2 regions of the Labrys sp. E2SS-1L genome follow, and region 2 is predicted to be linked to the other one. Evidence: predicted binding sites of a transcription regulator. Region 2 holds the regulator's gene; the other holds the start of a gene.

Region 1 (4,189 bases), 610 kb from region 2:
GCCATGCTGGTTGAGCGCCGAGCTCTGCATGGAGACGATGCCCCATTCGGGGCGGGAAGCGCTCTCCTTCTTGCCCGTGATCTCCACGCTATAGCGCAGCGTATCGCCGGCGCGCACCGGCTTGGCCCAGACCATGTTGCGAAAGCCCGGCGACGGGCCGAGCTTCACCACCGGCTTACCGAGCTGGCGCGCCCGCGCGATCTCGACTTCCTGATGCGCCACCAGGAGCTTCATCCAGACCGCCGCAACCTGCCAGCCCGACGCCACCAGGCCACCAAAATGGCTGGCCTCCGCCGCAGCCTCGTCGACATGAAAGGGCTGGGGATCGTAGAGGGTCGCAAAGCGCTTGATATTCTCGGCCGAAAAGGTGAAAGCGCCGATCTCGTCGGTATCCCCGATGGCAAGATCCTCGAAATATTTCATGCCGCCTGCCTCCGGCCGAACATGATGGAACCGGTCTGGGTGGTCACCACCGTCTTGCCGTCCGCCACAAGTTCGAACAGAAACTTCACCAGGCCCATTTCGGGGCGGCTTCTGGAAGCCCGCGCCTCCAACGTCGTACGGCGAACGCTCAGCGTGACATCCGGGCGTAGCGGCGCCAGCCACTTAACCTCGTCGATGCCGGGGGCGCCCATCGAGGTGGAGTTGAGCATGAAGCCATCGCAATTGAGCCGCATCAAGATGCAGCAGGCATGCCAGCCGGAAGCCGCAAGCCCGCCCAGCATGGTGCTTTTTGCCGCCTCATCATCGAGATGAAACGGCTGGGGGTCATATTCCCTGGCGAAGGCGAGGATGGCCTCACGCGTCAGCCTGTACGAGCCATAAGTGGCGATCTCGCCGACCGGGAAATCTTCGAAATGGAGGGTATCAGCCATGCCCTCAGGATGGACCGATTAGGCCCTCAACGGCAAGAGCCTGATATTTGTCGAGGAAAGCCTCGACCGGGAGCTTGCGGAAGTCCGGCAGGGCGGCCCGCAGCGCTTCATGCGACCAGTCCCACCAGGCCAGGGCCTGCAGGCGATCGGCAATCGCGTCGTCGAAGCGCCGACGAATCGGCCGCGCCGGATTGCCGGCGACGATGGTATAGGCCTCGACGTCGCGGGTGACCACGGCGCCAGCACCCACCACGGCGCCGATGCCGATACGACGTCCTGGCAGCACGATCGCACCATGCCCGATCCAGACATCATGGCCGATATGGACATCATGTTCCCTACGCCAAGCGAAGAAGTCGCTCTCGTCGCTCTCGCCTTCGAAATAGGCCGAGGCGCGATAGCTGAAATGGCTTTGGCTTGCCCGGTCCATCGGGTGATTGCCCGGATTGATGCGCGTATGGGCCGCGATCGAGACGAAACGGCCGACATGGCTGTAGGCGATGTCCGCATCGTTGACGACATAGGAATAATCGCCGAGTTCGACTTCAATCAGGCTGGTCCGCGGTCCCACCTCGGTGTAGCGCCCGAGCCGGCTCGCTGAAACCGAAGCCGTCGGGTCGATGAGAGGCGTGGGGCTGAGCTTAGGCAAGGCAATTCACCGGTCGGAAAGGCTCGTACTTCCCATTCTCCTGCGACAACGCCATGACAAGAACCGGCCGGAGCGCCCGGCCTGTCGCAATTGCCGGCGACATCGGCGGTGGATCGTCACCGAAACATCATTGAACTGCCATCCCTCTGTAATGGCCCGGCGTTACCGACTCCGGAAACCTGCACGAGAAGGGATCTGTTCATGCTGGCGATCAAAGGAGTTTCCAGGCGCTTTGGCGGCAAGACGGCTGTCGCCGATGTGAATCTGGAAATTGCGCCCGGCGCCTTCATCGGTGTGATCGGGCGCTCAGGGGCCGGCAAGTCGACATTGCTGCGCATGCTGAACCGCCTTGTCGACCCGAGCGAGGGTACGATCTCCTTCGATGGCGTCGATGTCACGGCCCTGCGCGGACAGGCCCTGCGGGACTGGCGCGCGCGCTGCGCCATGATCTTCCAGCAGTTCAACCTCATCGGCCGCCTCGACGTGCTCACCAATGTGCTGATGGGCCGCCTTAACAAGGTCTCGACCGCCAGCGCCGTGCTGCAGCTGTGGGGCCTCGAGGACAAGGCCATGGCGCTCGCCGCGCTGGAGCAGTTCGACATCGCCAATCTTGCCGGCCAGCGTGCCGACAGCCTGTCCGGCGGTCAGCAGCAGCGCGTGGCGATCGCCCGCGCCCTGGTGCAGGAACCTTCGATCATCCTGGCGGACGAGCCGATCGCCTCGCTCGACCCGCGCAATACCAAGGTGGTGATGGATGCGCTCTTACGCATCAACAAGCATTTCGGCATCACCGTCATCTGCAATCTCCATTCGCTCGATCTCGCCCGCGGCTATTGCGACCGCCTGATCGGCATGTCCGCCGGTCGGGTGGTGTTCGACGGCGCCCCCGCGGCGCTGACGACAGATGCGGCCCGCGACCTCTACGGCCTGGAGGCCGGCGAAGTGATGGACGCCGATGCCGACACCAAATGGGCAGGCGGTACAAATTCGGCAGGCTTGGCTCGCCCTGCCAGCGTCGCGGCCTGACAGGCCGGCTGCGCATCTTCAAGAGCCACAAGAACACGATATTTCCGACAGGAGAGACCTATGCTTTCGCGCCGCACGCTGCTCGGCCTTGCCGCAGCAGCCATGAGCTTTGCCGCCGGTACTGCCCAGGCCGAGGACTGGAAGGCCCAGTATCCCGAATTGACGCTCGCCGTCATTCCGGCCGAGAACGCCTCCACCACCAATGACCGCTACCAGCCGCTGGCCGACTACATCGCCAAGCAGGTCGGCGTGCCGGTCAAGCTCAACATCGCCAACGACTACGCCGCCGTGATCGAAGCCCAGCGCGCCGGCTTTGCCCAGATCGCCTGGTACGGCCCGGCCTCCTATGCCCGCGCCATCATCACCGGCGTCGCCACCGAGCCGGTCGCCGTGCCGCGCCATAACAATGGCCTCACCGGCTACTACTCGGTGATCTATGTGAAGGCCGACAGCCCCTACAAGACCATCGAGGACCTCAAGGGCAAGAAGCTCGCCCTCGTCGACCCGAACTCGACCTCCGGCAACAATGCGCCGCGCTTCGGCCTGCACAGCCAGGGCATCGACGTGGACAAGTTCTTCTCCTCCGTCGTCTTCGCCGGTAGCCACGACAACGCCGTGCTGGCCCTCGCCCAGGGTACCGCCGACGCTGCTGCGAACAGCTGGAACTCGGAAGACGATTCCAACCTGACCCGCATGCTCAGCCGCGGCATCCTCAAGAAGGATGACGGCACCGCGATGACCAAGGCCGATTTCCGTGTCATCTACAAGACGCCCTTCCTGCCTGAAGGCCCCTATACGGTGCTCGCCTCGCTGCCCGACGATCTGAAGAAGAAGATCGGCGCCGCGCTGATCGACTACGCCAAGAACGACAAGGCCAATTTCGACAAGCTTTCCGATGGCAAGGATCTCGAACTCACGGCGATCAGCGCCAAGGAATATCAGCCGATCGTCGACATGGTGAAGTTCAACGACGCGCTCCGCAAGACCCAGTAAAGCCAGGCACGACCGAAAGAAAGGGCGCGTACCGCAAGGTGCGCGCCCTTTGCGCAGACGGATTTCGCCTTGGACCGCGCTCGCTCGACTTGGCAGGAGGATATAATATTGCCGGCTATCAATAGCCTGCCGGAAGCGCAGGCCCGGGCCTTGCTGAAGGCCTATCAGGCAACCATTGCCGCCAAGAAGCGGCGGATCTGGCTCGCCGTCGCTGTCGGCATCGCCCTCTACGCCCTGTCGGCGCATGTGGCCTCGGTCCGGCCGGGTTTCCTGTGGACGCATATCGGCAACTTCACCTCCTTCTTCAGCCGCATTGCCCCTCCCCTCAGTCTCGGCAACTTCCTCGGCGATGTCAGGGAGTGGTATTGGGGTTTCGGCAAATGGCTGGTGCTGCTCGGCGACACGCTGCTCGTCGCCTATCTCGGCACGCTGCTCGGCGTGCTCGGCGCCTTCGTCCTGTGTTTCATGGCGGCTGCAAACCTGACGCGTAGCCGGCTTCTGCGCGCCGTGGTGCGCCGTTGGCTCGAATTCTGCCGTACGGTTCCCACCATCGTCTTTGCCATGATCTTCCTGATCGCCTTCAAGTCCGGGCCGATGGCCGGCGCCCTGGCACTTGCCATCCACACCATGGGTGCGCTCGGCAAGC
Region 2 (4,189 bases):
CCATCCTGATCGGCCTGTTCGTCTACCAGATGATCGTGGTGGCGACAGGCGGGTTCTCCGGCTGGGCCGGTGTGGTGGCGCTGGCCATCATCATCCTGCCGGTGGTCGTGCGCACCACCGAGGACATGCTGGCGCTGGTGCCGATCAGCCTGCGTGAAGCCGCCTTTGCCCTGGGATCGCCGATGTGGAAGGTCATCACCTTCGTGACCTGGCGCTCGGCTCGCACCGGTATCGTTACCGGCATCCTGCTGGCCCTGGCCCGCGCCGCCGGCGAGACCGCACCGCTGCTGCTCACGGCCTTTGGCAATTCCAACTGGTCGCTCAATCTCGGCAATGCCTTTGCCAGCTTGCCGGCTGCCATCTACCAGCTCGCGCCCTATCCCGATCCCAAGGCCGTCTCGGTGGCCTGGAGCGGCGCCCTCCTCATCACCGCCGGCGTGTTGGCGCTCAATATCCTGACCCGCTTCGTGCTCGCTCCCAAGAAATGAGTGCTCCCATGTCCGCTACCCCCCAAGCCTCCATCGCGGTTGCCGAACGCCCCCTCGCCGATCCAGCCGCCGCCGTGAAGCTCAAGGTCGAGAATCTCGACTTCTATTATGGCGAGAAGCATGCGCTCAAGGCCATCAATCTCGACATGATCGACCGGCAGGTCACCGCCATGATCGGTCCCTCCGGCTGCGGCAAGTCGACTCTGCTGCGCGTGCTCAACCGCATGTACGACCTCTATCCGGGGCAGACCGCCAAGGGCCGCGTGCTGCTCGACGGCCAGAACGTCATCGGCAAGGAGATCGACCCGGCGGTGCTGCGCGCCCGCATCGGCATGGTGTTCCAGAAGCCCACGCCCTTCCCGATGTCGATCTACGACAACATCGCCTTCGGCGTGCGGCTGCATGAATCCATCTCCAAGGCGGAGATGGACCAGCGTGTCGAATGGTGCCTGACCAAGGCCGCCTTGTGGAACGAGGTCAAGGACCGCCTGCACGCTTCAGCCCTAGGCATGTCCGGCGGCCAGCAGCAGCGCCTGTGCATCGCCCGTACCATCGCGGTGAAGCCCGAAGTCGTCCTGCTGGACGAGCCGACCTCCGCGCTCGATCCGATCTCGACCGCCAAGATCGAGGAATTGATCGACGAATTGAAGCGAGACTTCACCATCGTGATCGTCACGCACAATATGCAGCAAGCGGCGCGCTGCGCGGATGTGACGGCCTTCTTCTATCTGGGCGACCTCATCGAAGTCGGCCAGACCAACAAGATGTTCACCACCCCGAACGACAGCCGTACGCAGGATTACATCACCGGCCGCTTCGGCTGATCCCTCGGCCAGCGTCGAATTCATTTGGAGGCGGCATGTCCGACCATATCGTTACATCCTTCGACCAGGAACTGCGCGAGCTGCGCAACATGATCGCCGAAATGGGTGGCTATGCCGAGAAGAGCGTAGCCGACAGCGTCGAAGCCCTGCTCAAGCGCGACACCCAGCGCGCCAAGGCGGTGATCGATCTCGACGCCGCGATCGACAAGTTGCAGCGCCAGGTCGAGGACAGGGCCATCCTGATCATCGCCAAGCGCCAGCCGCTGGCTCTCGACCTGCGCGAGATCGTCTCGGCCCTGCGGGTGGCCAATGACCTCGAGCGGATCGGCGACCTCGGCAAGAATGTCGCCAAGCGCGTGGTGGCCATCCACAGTCACGCCCAGCCGGCCCAGCTCTTCGGCGGTTTCGACCACATGGCCGACCTGGTACTCGAGCAGCTCAAGCAGGTGCTCGACGCCTTCGCCCAACGCAATGTCGAGGAAGCCCTCTCGGTCTGGCGCTCGGACGGCGAGATCGATGCGATGTATACCTCGCTGTTCCGCGAATTGCTGACCTACATGATGGAAGATCCGCGCAATATCGGCTTCTGCACCCATCTGCTGTTCTGCGCCAAGAACATCGAGCGCATCGGTGACCACGCCACCAACATCGCCGAGACGGTCCACTATCTCGTGACCGGTGAATCGCCGGCCGGAGAGCGGCCCAAGGCGGACAACAGCACCGATCTCGTCGACCTTCCTGTGCCGGCTAAATAACAAGGGATAGGCCATGCCTCCCAAGGTTCTGATCGTCGAGGACGAAGAAGCGCTGACCCTGCTGCTGCGCTACAATCTCGAAGCCGAAGGCTATGAGGTGGATAGTGTCGCACGCGGAGACGACGCCGAGATCCGCTTGCGCGAAAGCGTGCCGGACCTGGTTCTGCTCGACTGGATGTTGCCGGGCCTGTCCGGCATCGAATTGTGCCGGCGCATTCGCATGCGCCCGGAAACCGAGCGCCTGCCGGTGATCATGCTCACGGCGCGCGGCGAGGAAACCGAACGCGTGCGGGGGCTGGCCACCGGCGCCGACGACTATGTCGTCAAGCCCTTCTCCGTGCCCGAGCTCTCGGCCCGCGTGCGTGCCCTGCTGCGCCGGGCCAAGCCCGATCACGTCGCCTCCCTGCTCAAGGCCGGCGACATCTCCCTCGACCGCGAGACCAAGCGCGTCCATCGCGGCAATCGCGAGATCCGCCTCGGCCCGACCGAGTTCCGCCTGCTCGAATTCCTGATGCAGGCACCGGGACGCGTCTTCGCGCGCGAGCAGTTGCTCGACAGCGTCTGGGGCCGCGACGTCTATATCGACGAGCGCACGGTCGACGTGCATGTCGGCCGCCTGCGCAAGGCGATGAACCGCACGCGCGAGATCGATCCGATCCGCACCGTGCGCGGTGCCGGCTATTCCTTCGACGAGACCTTCGCCAAGCAATCCTGAGCGCGTTTCGTGGGCATTGCCCGCTCGCTCCGCTTCGCCAAGGCTGCGTTGCGCCCTCACCACGCTCCTACGGGGAGAGGGTTAGGGGCTGCGCGACGTAGAGAGCAAGAGTGGGCGACGATATCCGCCCTCCTCCCTCGCCGCGCAGTCACGCCGCCAAATCCGCCAGGCGTGCCTGCAGATAGCGGCGGATGGCCGGATCGCTCTCCAGGCCGATCGCCCGCAAATAGGCATTGCGGGCCTCCTCCGGTCTGGCGGCCCGCACCAGCAAGTCCGCACGCGCGGCCCAATAGGGCTGGTAATCGACGATGCGTCCGTCACCGGCGACCTCGTCAAGTGCAGCCAGACCAGCCTGCGGCCCCATGAGGCGGGCGAGCGCCACGGCCCGGTTGATGGCGGCCACTGGAGAAGCTGTCAGCAGAACCAGGGCTTCATACAATGTGACGATCGCGGCCCAGTCCGTCGTCGCGCAGATGCGTCGATGCGCATGGGCCGATTGCAGCGCGGCTTCCAGCTGATAGCGGCCGATCTGGCGGACCTGGCCGGCCCGGGCAAGCAAGGCCTCGGCCTCCTCGATCAGTCCCGCATCCCAGAGCGTGGTGTCCTGCTGCTCCAGCGGAATATAATCGCCGCCCTGGCCGCGGCGCGCCGCCCGCCGCGCTTCGGCGTGCAGCATCAGGGCCAGCAGTCCCAGCACTTCCGGCTCGCCGGGCAGGAGCGAGGCGAGCAGCCGGCCGAGCCAGATACCCTCCGTCGACAGATTGCGCTCGCGGGCATGAGCCCCTTCCGGATCGGCCCAGCCTTCGGCATAGACGGCATAAACGGCCTCCAGCACCGCGTCGAGACGGCCGGGCAACTCGTCGGGCTCCGGGATGCGGAAGGGGATGCCGGCTTGCTTGATCTTGGCCTTGGCCCGCACCAGTCTCTGGCTCATCGCCACGGGCGAGACCAGGAAGGCGCTGGCGATCGCGCCGGCATCGAACCCCAATATCACCTGCAGGATCAGGGGCGCACGCACGGTGGCATCGAGGGAGGGATGGGCGCAGGCGAACATCAGGCGCAGGCGCTCATCGGGCACGGCATGCCGCTCGCCCTGCTCCGAGGCGAGGGCCTCGACATGGCGGCTGACCTCGTCCGCCTTTTCGCCGCGCAGCCTGGCGCGGCGGGCCGCATCGATCTGGCGGCGCCGGGCCGCGGTCAGCAGCCAGGCTTCGGGATTGACGGGCACGCCGCCCGCCGGCCAATGTTCCATGGCCGCAGCAAAGGCGTCGGCCAGGGCATCCTCGGCCCCCGCAATGTCGCCCGAGCGCGCCGCGAGAAGAGCGACGAGCCGGCCATAGCTGCGTCGCGCCACGATTTCGGCAAGCTCGGCTGCGGGGGCTGAAGACACCGGCTCGGGCCGTTCGC

The links. Region 2 encodes PhoB, which activates phosphate uptake and scavenging genes when phosphate is short. Its sites were predicted from a motif close to TGTCATNNANCTGTCAT; they were not measured.
Region 1: the regulator PhoB is predicted to act here: its motif matches at 1,567-1,583, upstream of phnC (phosphonate ABC transporter ATP-binding protein).

What each region holds. Positions count from the first base shown of each region.
Region 1 covers NZ_CP172712.1:2,382,160-2,386,348, reverse strand. Annotated here, with positions in the region: gene ACIGJE_RS11055 (MaoC family dehydratase) at 1-423, opposite strand, end outside; gene ACIGJE_RS11050 (MaoC family dehydratase) at 420-875, opposite strand; gene ACIGJE_RS11045 (LbetaH domain-containing protein) at 880-1,530, opposite strand; gene phnC (phosphonate ABC transporter ATP-binding protein) at 1,726-2,550, shown strand; gene phnD (phosphonate ABC transporter substrate-binding protein) at 2,611-3,543, shown strand; gene phnE (phosphonate ABC transporter, permease protein PhnE) at 3,649-4,189, shown strand, end outside.
Region 2 covers NZ_CP172712.1:1,767,307-1,771,495, reverse strand. Annotated here, with positions in the region: gene pstA (phosphate ABC transporter permease PstA) at 1-488, shown strand, start outside; gene pstB (phosphate ABC transporter ATP-binding protein PstB) at 485-1,312, shown strand; gene phoU (phosphate signaling complex protein PhoU) at 1,348-2,067, shown strand; gene phoB (phosphate regulon transcriptional regulator PhoB) at 2,081-2,782, shown strand; gene ACIGJE_RS08105 (RNA polymerase sigma factor) at 2,931-4,189, opposite strand, start outside.